3 regions of the Pseudarthrobacter phenanthrenivorans Sphe3 genome follow, and region 3 is predicted to be linked to each of the others. Evidence: riboswitches for the same ligand, from Rfam matches in the RefSeq annotation. Region 3 holds a riboswitch; each other region holds the start of a gene.
What was found. Region 3 has a riboswitch for thiamine pyrophosphate ahead of thiC (phosphomethylpyrimidine synthase ThiC). Riboswitches for the same ligand answer to the same signal wherever they lie in the genome.

Region 1: it holds a riboswitch for thiamine pyrophosphate, as region 3 does, so the genes downstream of both, ASPHE3_RS18330 (ECF transporter S component) here and thiC (phosphomethylpyrimidine synthase ThiC) in region 3, are expected to answer to the same signal.
Region 2: it holds a riboswitch for thiamine pyrophosphate, as region 3 does, so the genes downstream of both, ASPHE3_RS13040 (FAD-dependent oxidoreductase) here and thiC (phosphomethylpyrimidine synthase ThiC) in region 3, are expected to answer to the same signal.

What each region holds. Positions count from the first base shown of each region.
Region 1 is NC_015145.1:3,944,952-3,949,769, reverse strand. It holds gene ASPHE3_RS18345 (DUF4383 domain-containing protein) at 1-262, opposite strand, end outside; gene ASPHE3_RS18340 (hypothetical protein) at 354-563, opposite strand; gene ASPHE3_RS18335 (heme-degrading domain-containing protein) at 560-1,111, opposite strand; TPP riboswitch at 1,184-1,319, shown strand; partial or broken gene ASPHE3_RS18330 (ECF transporter S component) at 1,386-2,010, shown strand; gene ASPHE3_RS18325 (ABC transporter ATP-binding protein) at 2,010-3,563, shown strand; gene ASPHE3_RS18320 (energy-coupling factor transporter transmembrane component T family protein) at 3,577-4,377, shown strand; gene ASPHE3_RS18315 (glycoside hydrolase family 25 domain-containing protein) at 4,389-4,818, opposite strand, start outside.
Region 2 is NC_015145.1:2,819,784-2,824,601, reverse strand. It holds gene ASPHE3_RS13050 (RNB domain-containing ribonuclease) at 1-494, opposite strand, end outside; gene thiE (thiamine phosphate synthase) at 571-1,311, opposite strand; TPP riboswitch at 1,339-1,456, shown strand; gene ASPHE3_RS13040 (FAD-dependent oxidoreductase) at 1,449-2,807, shown strand; gene thiS (sulfur carrier protein ThiS) at 2,804-3,040, shown strand; gene ASPHE3_RS13030 (thiazole synthase) at 3,043-3,858, shown strand; gene ASPHE3_RS13025 (4a-hydroxytetrahydrobiopterin dehydratase) at 3,902-4,240, shown strand; gene ASPHE3_RS13020 (hypothetical protein) at 4,354-4,656, opposite strand; gene ASPHE3_RS13015 (DUF3107 domain-containing protein) at 4,695-4,818, opposite strand, start outside.
Region 3 is NC_015145.1:2,493,644-2,498,461, reverse strand. It holds gene ffh (signal recognition particle protein) at 1-641, shown strand, start outside; gene ASPHE3_RS11630 (alpha/beta hydrolase family protein) at 748-1,482, shown strand; gene thiC (phosphomethylpyrimidine synthase ThiC) at 1,532-3,361, opposite strand; TPP riboswitch at 3,356-3,463, opposite strand; gene ASPHE3_RS11620 (amidohydrolase family protein) at 3,542-4,624, shown strand; gene ASPHE3_RS11615 (VOC family protein) at 4,735-4,818, shown strand, end outside.

The DNA of each region.
Region 1 (4,818 bases), 1.5 Mb from region 3:
TCCTGGCTTGCGCGTGGGTGCGCGCCATCAGGACGCCTGCCACACCGAAGAGCAGGTGCACGATGTTGTGAAGTGCTGAAACCTGGAAAATCCCCAGCAGGAGCGCTCCGGATCCATGGCCGGCAAGGCCCAGGGAACCATAGTTGGCGGTGACGCCCGGGACGAAGCCGAGGACGCCAGCCAGGCAGAACACGGCGGCGGTGCCCAAAGCAGCTCTCTGCAGGCCTGTGCGGGCGCCTGTCAGGCGGGTGCTGGCTGCCATGTCCTGTACTCCTCATAAGCCGGGAGACAACATAGTAAGCATGATTACTATGTAAATGCTAAGCAGCCTTTGTATTTCCTCTGGCGGCGGATCAGCCCGCCGCGCTGTTCCACGTGTAGGGGTTCGCGTCGTCCCCGCCCCGGCGGCCGTGGTCATAGCCCTGCTGCCAGGAATTTCCGACGGCGGACACCAGCTCCGCCAGCAGCGGATAGTAAGGGTGGTCCGGGCCGATGAAAATCATCTCATCCGAGGCTTTGTCCAGCGCCGCCCGGACCTGGTTTTCGCCGGCCGGTCCGGTCACAACCCGTCTCCGGACCGCACTCCCTGAAGGACCTCCCGCAACGCCTCCACCACCAGATCATGGTCCTGGACCTGCGGAAGCCCGGAAACTGTGACGGTGGCTACCGCACCCACGCCAGTCACATAGACGGGAAACGACCCGCCATGGGCGGCATAGCGGCGTTCGTCGAACCAGCCCTGATCCTCGATTCGTCCGCCCCCGAGCCGGCCGCGCAGTCCCACCAGCAGCGAGGGCACCTCGTACCGGGCGGCAGTGCGCTGCTTGGCGCGGATCCAGTGGTCGTTGTCCGGTGTGGCGCCAGGCAGGGCCACGTGGAAGAGGACCTGCCTGCCCTTGGTGATGTCGATGGCGATGGGCAGGTCCCGTTCCTTGCCCAGTTCCACCAGGAGCAGGCCCAGGTTCAGGGAATCATCCGGAGAAAACCCGGGAAACTGCAGTTCCCGGACTTCCGCCTCGATCCGGGCGATCAATGCTTCCAGCGATCCCTCGGGCTGGGCGGCGTCGGAGTCCGGATCGTACTCGGTCACATGGGGCGGAGTGGCAGTCATGGGCCACAATCTACCCCTCCTGCGGTGTAAACTGGACCACGCCCACCAGGGCGATTATTTACACACAGAATCATTCAACGACAGGGGAGCGCCGCCGTCGGACTGGCCATGCCAGGCACCGCAGGTGGGCGCTGAGAGTGCGGACAGCCGCAGACCCTCGAACCTGATCCGGTTAGTACCGGCGCAAGGGAGTCGAGTTCTCGAAGTGCGCGCGCATCGGCAGCAGTGCCGGCAGCCGCGTCCACTTTCCCCTCCTGTTCCTCAGGAGGATCGCATGGCAACAACAGCAGTGAAGAAGAGCACGGCCAAGTCCTGGCGCGTGGTGGACATCGTGGTGGCGGCCCTTATCGCCATTGCCGGCGGCGTTATTTTCTGGGCGTGGTCCCAGGGTGCGGCCGCAGTCTCGGCGCCCATGAATGCCGTCTACCCCGCCCCTCACGGGCCTCATCGCCGGCGGCTGGATGATTCCGGCGGTACTAGGCATGCTCATCATTCGCAAGCCCGGCGCCGCGCTGTTCTGCGAGACCGTTGCAGCCACCGGTGAGCTGCTCATGGGCTCCCAGTACGGCGCCTCCGTACTGTTCTCCGGCTTTGTCCAGGGCCTGGGAGCGGAGATCGTTTTCGCGATCTTCGTGTACCGGAAGTTCAACCTGCCCGTTTCCCTGTTGGCAGGCGCTGCGGCGGGCCTCTTCTGCGGCCTGAACGACTCCTTCGCTCCGTGGGGCTGGAACATCGCGTACTCAGGCGGCGACAAGCTGGCGTACATCATCTTCACCATGATTTCCGGCGCGATCATCGCGGGCGCCCTGTCCTGGCTCGCCACCCGCGGGCTGGCGAAGACCGGCGTCCTGAGCTCCTTTGCCTCACGAAAGGCAGCAACGGAGCCCGTCTTCTCCTGATGGCTGCACCTACCCGCCATGACGCTCCGGCGGCAGTGCGTCCGGCGGCCGTCAGCGCCCGCGGCTGGGGCTGGCGGCATGCCGGGCGGTCCACGCCCGCGGTGCAGGCCCTTGAGCTGGACATCCTGCCGGGGGAGCGCGTCCTCCTGCTGGGGCCATCGGGCGCCGGCAAGTCCACCCTCCTCCATGCCTTGGCAGGGGTGCTGGGCGATGCGGACGACGACGGCGGGGCCGGCGACTCCGACGAATCCGGCTCGCTGCTGGTTGACGGGGCGTCCCCGCGCGAACAGCGTGGCCGCGCCGGCCTCATGCAGCAGGACCCGGAGACCCAGGTGGTCCTCTCCCGGGTAGGCGACGACGTCGCTTTCGGTGCGGAGAACCTTGCCGTGCCCCGCGACGCCATCTGGGCCCGCGTGCATGAAGCATTGGACGACGTCGGCCTGTCCCACCTGCCGCTGGACCATCCGACGTCGGCACTGTCCGGCGGGCAGAAGCAGCGCCTCGCGCTGGCAGGCATCCTCGCCATGCGCCCGGGGCTGATCCTGCTGGACGAGCCTACTGCCAATCTCGATCCCGCTGGGGTCCTGGAGGTGCGTGACGCGGTGGCGCGGTGCCTGGACAAGACCGGGGCCACCCTGGTGGTGGTGGAACACCGCGTGTCCGTATGGAAGGACCTGGTGGACCGCATCGTGGTGCTTCAGCCGGGCAGCGCCACTGAGGAAGCGGTGCTGCTCGACGGCCCGCCGGACCAGGTGCTGGCGGATGCGCGCAGCATGCTGATTGCCGCCGGTGTCTGGGTGCCCGGCTATGTCCCGGACACCAGGCCGCGCGGGCAGGAACCCGCCGCCGGTGCAGGCAGCCTGCTGCTCGCCGCCGAGAATCTGGCCGTGTCCCGCGAAAGAGCACGCCGCACCGGCTTCCGGAAGATACCTCCGGTGCCCGTGCAGGAAGGTATCTCAGCGCAGGTGCGTGCCGGACAGGCGCTGGCAATCACGGGTCCCAACGGAGCCGGGAAGTCAACGTTTGCCCTGACCCTGGCCGGACTCCTCGAGCCGGCCGCGGGGAAGGTTTCCGCCACCCTGGACCTCAGCCGCGGCGCCGGAATAGACCCGTACAAGTGGAAAGCCGAGGTGCTCATTGAGCGGATCGGCACGGTGTTCCAGGAACCCGAGCACCAGTTCGTCACGGGCAATGTGCTTGACGAGCTGCGTTTCGGGCCGCGGCACCTGGGCCATGGCGGGGAGCGCGTGGACGAGCTGCTGGAGCGGCTGCGGCTTGCCCACCTCGTGGACGCCAACCCTTACACGCTCTCGGGCGGGGAGAAGCGGCGGCTTTCCGTGGCCACCGTCCTGGCCGCCCACCCCCAGGTGCTGGTCCTGGACGAGCCCACGTTCGGCCAGGATGCCAACACGTGGGCGGAGCTGGCGTCGTTCCTGTCCGAGCTGTTGGACGCCGGCACGGCCGTGGTGTCCGTGACGCACGACGCCGAATTCACGGCCGCGCTGGGCGGGACGGAACTGCGGATGGCCGCGGCGGGACAGGTGCAGCCATGAGGTGGGAGGCATCGTGAGGCAGGAGCTCAACCTGCGCGGAAACCAGGCGCTGCTTGCCCGGGCCAACCCCCTGAGCAAGTTTGCCGCCGTCTTCCTCATAACTGCGGTGCTGGCGCTGTCCATCGATTGGGTGTCCGCGTCCGTTGCGCTCGCCTTTGAGTTCCTGCTCTTCCCACTGGCCGGACTCACCCTGACGCTGCTGTGGCAGCGCGGCTGGCCGCTCATCCTGGCGGCCGCGGTAGGGGGCTGGAGCACCTCCATCCTGGCGCCGGACAGCGGCAGGACGCTGATCGACGTCGGCATCTGGACCATGAGTGAAGGTTCGCTGGAGTTGGGGATCGGTTTCATGCTGCGCGGACTGGCGATTGCGCTGCCTGCCGTGCTGCTGATGAGCTGTACGGATCCCACGGACCTGGCCGATGCGCTGGCGCAGAAGGCGCGGCTGCCGCACCGGTTCGTCCTGGGGACGCTGGCCGCCATGCGGCTGGTGGGGCTGATGGCGGAAGAGTGGCAGACCATCGGCATGGCGCGCCGCGCGCGCGGGGTGGGATCCAGGGGCACTGCGGCGCAGCGGATCAAGGCCACCCTGGGGCAGAGCTTCGGGCTCCTGGTGCAGGCCATCCGCAGGGCGTCACGGCTGGCGGTGACCATGGAAGCCCGCGGCTTCGGCGGGGGACGTCGGACCTGGGCCCGGGAATCAACCTACAGCGTGCTGGATGCCTGGGTGCTGGCCGGCGGTGTGCTCATGGCAGGAACGGCTGTTGCCGCGGCGCTCACCATGGGCACGTGGAACATGGTGTGGCTGGGGACCTGACCCCGCCTGCCTCACCGGCAGGAGTAATTGTAGTCAAACCCGTTCGATACGAACTGGGTCAGTGCCACGGTGCCGCCGCCGGTAAGGGGCGGCTCTGAGCAGGCCCTGGCCGCTCCTGCGGCGTTCAGCGATCCGGCCAGCCAGCTCGGCAGGTTGTAGAGGTTGCTCGAACTGCTGACTGGTCCCACGATCCGGTCCCACTGCTGGCCGGTGGAGTAGATCCCCACCTGCGCGCCGATGCTGTGGAAGAAGTCCGTCATGCCTTCCAGGACGGTCCGGTTGGCATCCTTGTTTGTGCCCGACCAGGTGTTCTCGGTTTCCACGTCCAGCCACCAGAAATAGCCGGCAGGGTTGCTGACACCGCGGCGGGTGGCGTTGTCGTACGCCTTGGCGTAGCCGTACATGTAGGCGCACGCGGTCCCATAGTCCCCGGCCTTGCAG
Region 2 (4,818 bases), 330 kb from region 3:
GCCCGCCTGACGGCAACCTCGGCCACCTCGGCCCCCTCGTCAAGGCGGAAGTCCCACACGAACGCGGAGCAGTCCTGGCCGGGCAGGAGGCTTCCCGCCCCCTCGCTGATGACTTCCGGATGCAGCGGGATGCGGCCGTCCGGCGTGTAGAACGTCTGTCCCCGGCGCCGTGTCTCGGCGTCCAGCGGTCCGCCGGGTGCAACAAAGGAGGGAACGTCAGCGATGGCATACAGCACCCGGTAGCCCCCGCCGTCGCGTTCGATAAAAAGCGCCTGGTCCAGGTCGGTGGACGACGCCGGATCGATCGTGATGAACTCCACCGCCGTCAGGTCATAGGCCGGAAGCCGCAAAGCCGAGACTGCGGCTTCCGCGTCCTCCACTGCCTCGGCAGGGTACGGGCCGGGCAGCTCAAGCTCGGTCCGCAGCGCGCTCAGGGCCGCCTCAAGGGCGTTCGTGTGCTCGTGGACATTGGGGGCCAGCCGATGATGTGACACGAAAATCAGCGTAGCCCCAATTGTGCGGATCGTGCATGAAACGGCGCGGAGGACGGGCTGGTTTTCGGCTGCAGCCTCACGGACGGGCGGCGTCCAGCGCAGCCAGGAGTGAAGCTGCCGCCGCTGCGGGCTCGTCGGCTTCGGTGATGGCGCGGACCACCACGATCCGGCTGGCGCCGGCCTCCACCACCTGTTCCACGTTGCCGTGGTCAATCCCGCCGATCGCGAACCAGGGGACGCCGCCGTCGGACTCTTCCTGCCGGCCCGCTGCGGCGGCAGCGTACTTCACCAGGTCCAGTCCGACGGCGGCGCGGCCCGGCTTGGTGGGTGTTGCCCAGAGGGGTCCCACGCAGAAGTAGTCCAGCGCTGCGGGCCCCGCAGCAGCTGCCAGGGCCGCGTCCACCTGCTCCGGGCTGTGGCTGGACAGGCCAATAGCGGCGTTCCCGTTGAGCAGCGTTCTGGCCGCGTTGAGGGGGAGGTCCTTCTGTCCAATGTGGAACACCGGCGCACCGGAAAGGACGGCGATGTCCGCACGGTCGTTCACGGCCCACAAGCGGCCGTGGCGGACGGCCGCTTCCTTCAGCAACGCCAGCAGTTCCAGTTCCTCTGCCGCCTCAATCGACTTGTCCCGCAACTGGATGATGTCCACCCCGCCCGCGAACGCGGCATCGACGAACTGTTCGAAGTCGCCGCGGTCCCGCCGCGCATCCGTGCAGAGGTACAACCGTGCTGCCTGCAGGCCTGCGCTGCCTTCGGCATTGATAAAGGCGTCGGTTCCGGGGACATGGGAAGCGGCGGGGGAGGGGGACACATTCATGGGAGCCAGCCTAGTTCCTCTACACTGGCCTCGTACTGCGGGAGCCGCGGCAGCTGTCATAAAGCGCCGGGCTGAGAGGGCGTCAGAGCCGACCGCTTGACCTGATCCGGCTAATACCGGCGTAGGGAAGGAGACACATGAGCGAACCGCCGCACCCTGGTGCTTTCGATGAACCAGCCGGGCCAGGGGCCGTGATCCGTGCCGATGTTGCCGTTATCGGCGGAGGAGTCATCGGGCATTCCATCGCCTGGGAGGTGAGGCGGTCCGGGCGGTCAGTGGTGGTCATCGATGATGCCCCCGGCTCCGGGGCCAGCTGGGCTGCTGCAGGAATGCTTGCTCCCGTCAGCGAACTGCACTACCAGGAGGAAGACCTCCTGGAGCTCATGCTCGACGCTGCCGCCCGCTGGCCCGCTTTTGCCGCTGACCTCGCCGCGGCTGCCGGGTCGGATCCCGGATACCTTACGACGCCGACGCTCGCCGTGGGTGCCGACTCCGCCGACCGGCAGGCGCTGCTGGACCTGCGGGCCGTGCAGCAGGCCAACGGACTCACGGTGGAGCCCCTCACCATCCGTGAAGCCCGGCGGCGGGAGCCCCTGCTGAGCCCTGCCATTGCCTGCGCGCTGGATACCCCTGCTGACCATCAGGTGGATCCGCGGCAACTGCTGGCCTGCCTGCGCCGTACCCTGGCCCGGCACGAGGGCGGAGCCGGGAGCGGCGGAAGCTTCGTGGCCGGAGCCGTGGACGGCTATGCCGTGCCGGACAGGGCAGCGGGCCTGTTCTGGCAGGACGGTGCAGTTTCGGGCGCGCGGCTGGCCGGCGGCGGGACTGTCCTTGCCGGGGAGACAGTGGTGGCCAATGGCCTGGACGCGGCGGCACTCGCCGGCCTGCCGGAGGACCTGCGCCTGCCCTTGCGGCCCGTGCACGGTGACATCCTGCGCCTGGCAGTGCCCGCACACCTCCGGCCCCTGCTTACCTCCACCGTCAGGGGACTTGTCCGTGGTGTCCCCGTGTACATCGTGCCGCGCCGGGATGGCACTGTGGTGGTCGGGGCCACGCAGCGGGAGGATGCCCTCGGGCAGGGCAACGGGTCCAACACCGGGGCGGTCTCCGCCGGGGGTGTTTACCAGCTGCTCCGCGACGCCCAGGTTTTGGTGCCCGCGGTGGCGGAGCTCGAGCTGCTGGAATGCACAGCACGTCCCAGGTCCGGCACTCCGGACAACGCCCCGCTGCTGGGGCGGGTGCCGCTGGCGGTCCGCCCTGCAGGGCACGAAGAACAGAAGTACGTGGAAGGCCTCATCATCGCCACCGGCTTTTTCCGCCATGGCGTACTGCTGGCCCCCGCCGCGGCCGCAATCTGCCGGGAGTTGCTGGACGGCAGGGGAGACCCGCGCTGGGTCCCTTTTGATCCCGCACGTTTTTCGGACGGCCTTTCGCGCAGCGCAGTCCGCCCGGGTGGCGTTGCCGCCACCGGACCTGACATCAAGGAGAAAGTATGAATATCACCCTGAACGGAACCGGGCATACCGTGCCTGAGGGCGCATCCATCACCATGCTCGTCAGCGAGGTCACGGGGCGTGACCTGGCTGCTGACGGCCAGGCTGTTGACGGCCGCCGGCTGGGCGTGGCGGTGGCACGCAACGCCACTGTGGTGCCGCGGAGCATGTGGTTCGCCACCGCGCTCGCGGAGGGCGACGACGTCGAACTCGTAACCGCAGTCCAAGGAGGCTGACCATGACCGAAACCAGCACCCTCCATGCCGGCGCCGGGCAGGACCCGCAGGACGCCCTGGTGATTGACGGCGTCGCCCTGGGGTCACGGCTGATTATGGGGACGGGTGGCGCCCCCAGCCTGGACGGCCTGGGCGCCGCGCTCCTGGCCTCCGGAACCTCTCTCACCACGGTGGCGATGCGCCGCTATTCACCCGCCGAGACGGGCTCGCTCTTCCAGCTGCTGCTGGACCACGGCATCCGGGTCCTTCCCAACACCGCGGGGTGTTTCACCGCCCGGGATGCCGTCCTCACCGCCGAGCTTGCCCGGGAGGCGCTGGAAACAGACTGGGTGAAGCTTGAGGTCATCGCCGACGAGCACACCCTCCTGCCGGACGCCGTCGAGCTCGTGGACGCCACCGAACAGCTGGTCAACAGGGGGTTCAAGGTGTTTGCGTACACCAATGACGATCCCGTCCTCGCGCTTCGGCTCGAGAACCTGGGCGCCACCGCCGTGATGCCGCTCGGTTCTCCCATCGGTACCGGCCTGGGCATCCTCAATCCGCACAACATCGAGCTCATCGTGTCCCGCGCCTCGGTTCCGGTGGTGCTGGACGCCGGCATCGGCACCGCGTCCGACGCCGCCCTCGCCATGGAGCTGGGGTGCGACGCCGTGCTGCTCGCGACGGCGGTGACCCGCGCGCAGGACCCGGCGATGATGGGGGAGGCCTTCAAACACGCCGTTATCGCGGGTAGGCTGGCGAGAGCGGCCGGTCGTATACCCCGCCGTGAACACGCGCTGGCGTCGTCGGCGATGGAGGGCAGGGCAGAGTTCCTGTAGTTGCCCGTTTTCCGCCGCCGGCGCCCTCACCCTAGGAGCAGCAGTGGCGGGCAAGGAAGCAGTTCCCCCGGAACGCATCGACGAAGCCCTGGCTGCACTGCCGGACTGGAGGTTGGACGACGGCGGTCTGGTCACCGTCTTCAAGACGCCGACGGCGGCCGCCGCGCTCGAGCTGATTGCCGCCGTCGGACGCCTGGCCGAGGACCTGAACCACCACCCGGACCTCGACTGGCGCTACAACCGGGTCTTTATCCGCTACACCTCCCACGACGCCGGAGGACAGGTGACCGAGCGGGATCTCGCGGCAGCCGCCGGCTCCAGTGAAGCGGCGGCAGCGGCGGGGGCCGTGGCGGAACCGGCGAAGTACGCGCCGGGGCGCTGATTACCGGCCACGTCAAGCGGCCCTGTCATTGGAGCGCTGCAACATTGTCCTTAAGCAAAGGGGCCGCCACCCCAGGGGGTGGCGGCCACTTTGGCTTGCGCAGGAACCCGTAACTAGGCCCGAAGGATAGCCGTCAGCCGTTCTATATCCTGGCGGGCACGCCTGCGGCCAAGATACAGGGCTGCCGCAGTTGCGGCGGCGGCGCCCAGCACGATGGGCAGGACCCACGGCAGCCAGGTCAGCCCGGGCCGGTACCCAAAGCCGGCGGCCATGAGGGTGATCCACGTCAGGGCCGCCGCTGCCACGGCTACCCCGGCGGGCAGGCCCGCCCCGTACTTGGCGTGCCGCTTGTCATTCGCCCAGACAATAAAGCCTGCTGCGGCGGCAGCCAGTACAACGATGGTCAGTGAAAGCATGGATCTCCTTGGGCTACGGTCGGCTTCTCCGGCGGGCGCTAGAACTGGCCGAAACCTACGCGCCGTGCTTCTTCTGCACCAATCTCCACATAGCCCAGGGCGTTTCCGGGAACAATGATCAGGCGTCCCTTTTCATCCTTCAGGCGAAGTTCGCTGCCCGTG
Region 3 (4,818 bases):
AGGCAGAGAAGTCCTGGGACAAGGACGAGGCAGCCCGGATGGCGAAGAAGTTCGCCGACCAGGAGGACTTCACCCTCGAGGACTTCCTCGCCCAGATGCAGCAGATCCGCAACATGGGGTCCATGAAGAAGATGCTCATGATGATGCCGGGTGCGCAGAACATCCGCCAGCAGCTGGAGCAGTTCGACGAGCGCGAGATCGACCGCGTGGAGGCAATTGTCCGGTCCATGACCCCGCACGAGCGTGTGGCGCCCAAGATCATCAACGGCTCGCGCCGTGCCCGCATCGCCCGTGGTTCCGGTGTCCACGTCTCTGAGGTCAACGGCCTGCTGGAGCGCTTTGCGCAGGCCCAGAAGATGATGAAGAAGATGGCCCAGGGCGGCATGCCGGGCATGCCCGGAATGCCAGGCATGCCGGGGGCCGGCGGCGGAGCCCGGAAGAACGCCAAGAACGCGCCCAAGAAGAAGGCAAAGTCCGGAAACCCGGCCAAAGCAGCGCAGGAGCGCAAGGACGCCGAGGCCCGGCGGGCCAACGCAGCCAAGGCGCTCCCCACGGGGGCTGCCTTCGGCCAGCAGGGCGGCGACTTCGATCCGTCGCAGCTGAACCTGCCCAAGGGGTTCGACAAGTTCCTCGGCAAGTAGCATCCCCCTTTCCCAACTGGGTAGCGCCAAGTGTCGTTATGAACCGTCAAAACGACACTTGGCGCTACCTGGTTGGGATGTCGGGGCTGTGGAATAGGGTTGGGTCATGTTCAAGCAGAGGGTAGTGTTCGTGCACGGCGCGGGCACGTTCGGTGCCGCGGCCTGGCCCCGGCAGCACGGTCTTGCCCTGTCCTATGACGCACTGTTCCTGCGCCGCCACGGCTATGACCCGTTTGCGGAGCCCGTTGAACCGTCCTTTGCCGAGGATACGCGGATCCTGCTGCGGTCCCTTGGCGACGATGGCCGCGGCGCGGCGGGCGGGCACGTCGTTGCCCACGCGCAGGGCGCCATCCCGGCCATGATGGCTGCCGTTGAACGGCCCGATCTTGTCTACTCGCTCATCCTGGTGGAACCGGCCTGCCTGTCGCTGACCGCCGAACTGCCGGCCACGGCAGCGCACATCGCCCTGATGCAGCCCTTGTTCGACGCCCGGCGCCAACTCAGCGACGAGGATTTCCAGCGGGAGTTCGTGCGCCGCGTCTATGCCACGGACCTGCAGCATCCGGTCACGGTGGAAGAGAAGCGGTCCGCCCGGCGGCTGCGGCTGCAGGCGCCCCCGTGGGAGGCACCTTTGCATATCGTGCCGGGGGTCCCCACGCTGGTGCTGACCGGCGGCTGGGAGCCGCTGTACGAGGAGATTGCAGGCTACCTTCGGGAAACCGGGGCTGTGCACCGCACTTCCGCAGGAGGTCACCGGCCCCATGATTCTCCCGAGGGGGACCGCATTATCCGGGCCTTCGTTAGTGACGTCAGCCGCGTCCAGCCGGTCCGTGCGTCCTGAGCCCGTCCGGCTGGCCCCCAATGGCCAGCCGGACGGAACCTGAAGGGCCTTAAGCCCGGACTGCCGGTGGAACGCTGAGCTCCGGCAGGTAGACCCTTCCGCCGGCCGCGAGGAACTCCTCGCTCTTGCCCTGCATGCCGGCGGCGGCCTCCGCCAAGGCAGCCTGGGACTGGGCGGACCCGAATTCGTCCCGGATGTCCTGGCTGATCCTCATGGAACAGAACTTGGGCCCGCACATGGAGCAGAAGTGCGCGGTCTTTGCCGGTTCTGCCGGGAGCGTTTCGTCGTGGAACGCCTCTGCCGTGACCGGGTCCAGGGACAGCGCGAACTGGTCGCGCCACCGGAACTCAAACCGTGCCTTGGACAAGGCGTCGTCGCGCTCGTGCGCTGCCGGGTGCCCCTTGGCCAGGTCGGCTGCGTGCGCCGCGATCTTGTAGGTAATCACCCCGGTCTTGACGTCGTCCTTGTTCGGCAGCCCCAGATGCTCTTTGGGGGTGACGTAACACAACATCGCGGTCCCGTACCGCGCGATTTCGGTGGCGCCGATGGCTGAAGTGATGTGGTCGTAGCCGGGCGCCACGTCGGTGACAAGTGGACCGAGTGTATAAAAGGGCGCGCCCTTGCACAGCTCCTGCTGGCGCTCGACGTTTTCCCGCACCAGGTGGAACGGAATGTGGCCTGGGCCTTCCACCATCACCTGGACGTCGTACTCCCAGGCGCGCTGCGTGAGTTCAGCCAGGGTGTCCAGTTCGGCGAACTGCGCCGCATCGTTGGCGTCCGCCGTCGCCCCGGGCCGCAGGCCGTCGCCCAGGGAAAACGCGACGTCGTACCGTGCGAAAATTTCGCAGAGCTCGTCAAAGTGGGTGTAGAGGAAGTTCTCCTGGTGGTGCGCCAGGCACCAGCCGGCCATGATGGAACCGCCGCGGGACACTATGCCCGTGACCCGGTTGGCCGTCAGGGGAACGTACCTGAGCAGGACCCCGGCGTGGATGGTCATATAGTCCACCCCCTGCTCGCACTGCTCAATCACGGTGTCGCGGAAGATTTCCCACGTCAGGGCATTCGCTTCGCCGTTCACCTTTTCCAGGGCCTGGTAGATCGGGACGGTCCCGATCGGTACCGGAGAGTTTCTGATGATCCATTCCCGTGTGGTGTGGATGTCATCTCCGGTGGAAAGGTCCATGACAGTGTCCGCGCCCCACTGGGTTGCCCACTGCAGCTTGTCCACTTCTTCGGCGATCGAACTGGTGACAGCGGAGTTGCCGATGTTGGCGTTGATCTTCACCAGGAACGCCTTGCCGATGATCATGGGCTCGGACTCAGGATGGTTGATGTTGCTGGGGATGATGGCCCGGCCGGCGGCCACTTCGCTGCGGACCAGTTCAACATCGCAGTTCTCCCGCAACGCCACGAACCGCATTTCCGGCGTGATCACGCCCTGCCGTGCGTAGTGCATCTGCGTCACCGTCCGGCCCCCGACGGCGCGGCGGGGCACCGGGCGCGCTCCCTTCCACTCAGCGCTGGCGGCACCGCGGCGGACAGCCGAGCGGCCGTCGTCGAGGAGGTTCCGCTCCCGGCCGCCATACGTTTCCGTGTCACCGCGCCCCAGTATCCAATTCGACCGGAACGGCTCCAGGCCGCGCACGGGGTCGCTGCCCGGCCCGGCGGTCCGGTAGGTCCGGAACGGCTCGTTCGCCAGGCCGTTAGGGGAAGCCTCCAGCGCGATTTCTGTTATTGGAACCCGGATGCCGGAATCGGGGTCTTCAAGGTAGGCGAGCGAGTGCGATTTCAGGGAATGGGTCACCGGGGTGTGGCTGCCGGGCGAAGCCGGCTGCTGGTTCTTTTGGGCAGGGGACAGCGGTTCATTTGGTGTACTCAAGGAATACTCACTTCCTTCGCCGGCATTACCCGGACAGGTTCGACGGTCGCAGGCTGCGTCAGCCCGATCTCAGCCCCTGCAGGGGCACCCGTGTGGTCACCAAGAAGCTACCACAGCCCCCGAATCCTTCGTTGTCACATCGCCGGTGCTAGCCTGTCCGGGCGAGAAAGAGGCAGGTTCATGGCAGAAATCATCCAGTTCACGGGGCCCGTCCTGACGGGACCCGACCGTGAGGAGCGCGGACTGTGGTCCGTCGATGGGAGGCTGACCTTCCGGCGCCCGGCGGAGGTGCCGGACAGCATCCTGGCGGGCTGGGTGCTGCCGGGTTTCGTGGATGCCCATTGCCATATAGGGCTGGGTCCGGGAGGAGCGGTGCACGATGCGGCCGCCGAGGAACAGGCCCGGACCGACCTTCTGGCAGGCACCCTGCTGGTCCGGGACGCCGGCTCTCCCGCAAATACCCGATGGCTGCAGGGGAGGGCTGACGTCCCGCTGCTGATCCGCGCCGGCCGCCATGTTGCCCGGACACGGCGGTACCTGCGTGGCTTCGCAGAAGAGGTTGAACCGGAGGGACTCGTTGAAGCCGTCCGGAAGCAGGCACGGGACGGTGACGGCTGGGTCAAACTCGTGGGGGACTGGATTGACCGGGGCGCCGGTGACCTGGCGCCATCGTTTCCCGCCGCCGTCGTCCGTGATGCTGTGCAGGCCGCCCACGATGAGGGCGCACGCGTTACGGCCCACTGCTTCGCGGAGGAGACGCTCGACGACATGCTGGACGCCGGCATCGACTGCGTCGAGCACGCCACGGGGCTCCTGCCGAGGCACCTTCCCCGGTTCGTGGAGCAACAGGTGCCCATTGTGCCCACCCTGGTCAACATCGCCACCTTCCCGGACATTGCGGCACAGGCCGATCCAAAGTTCCCCGTGTACGCGGCGCATATGCGTTCATTGTGGGAATGCCGGGAGGAGCGTGTGCTGGAGGCGTATGAAGCAGGGGTGCGGATCTACGCCGGAACCGATGCCGGCAGCGTCATCAGGCATGGCAGGATCGCCGACGAAATCCTGGCCCTTCATGCCGCGGGACTGCCCATGCCGGCTGCCCTCAATGCTGCCTGCTGGGACGCGCGGAAGTGGCTGGGTGCCGAGGCCATCGGCGAGGGGGCGCGGGCAGACGTCGTCCTGTGCCGGGAGGACCCGCGGACGACGCCGGGGACCATAAGGGACCTGGCACATGTAGTGCTGGGAGGACGGATCGTGGGATGACCCGTCGTCCTGGGGGCAACCGGAACCAGCACTTGGAATAAATTGAAGCTTCAAGTAATTTTAATAGTGACAGGCCCGCAACCCGAGGGCCCCAGCACCGGGAGTTTCCAATGACCGCAGAAGCCACAAACCAGGATCTTCTACCTGCCGATCTCGCCATGGGCACCGTGATGCTCAAGGTGGGCGACATGAAG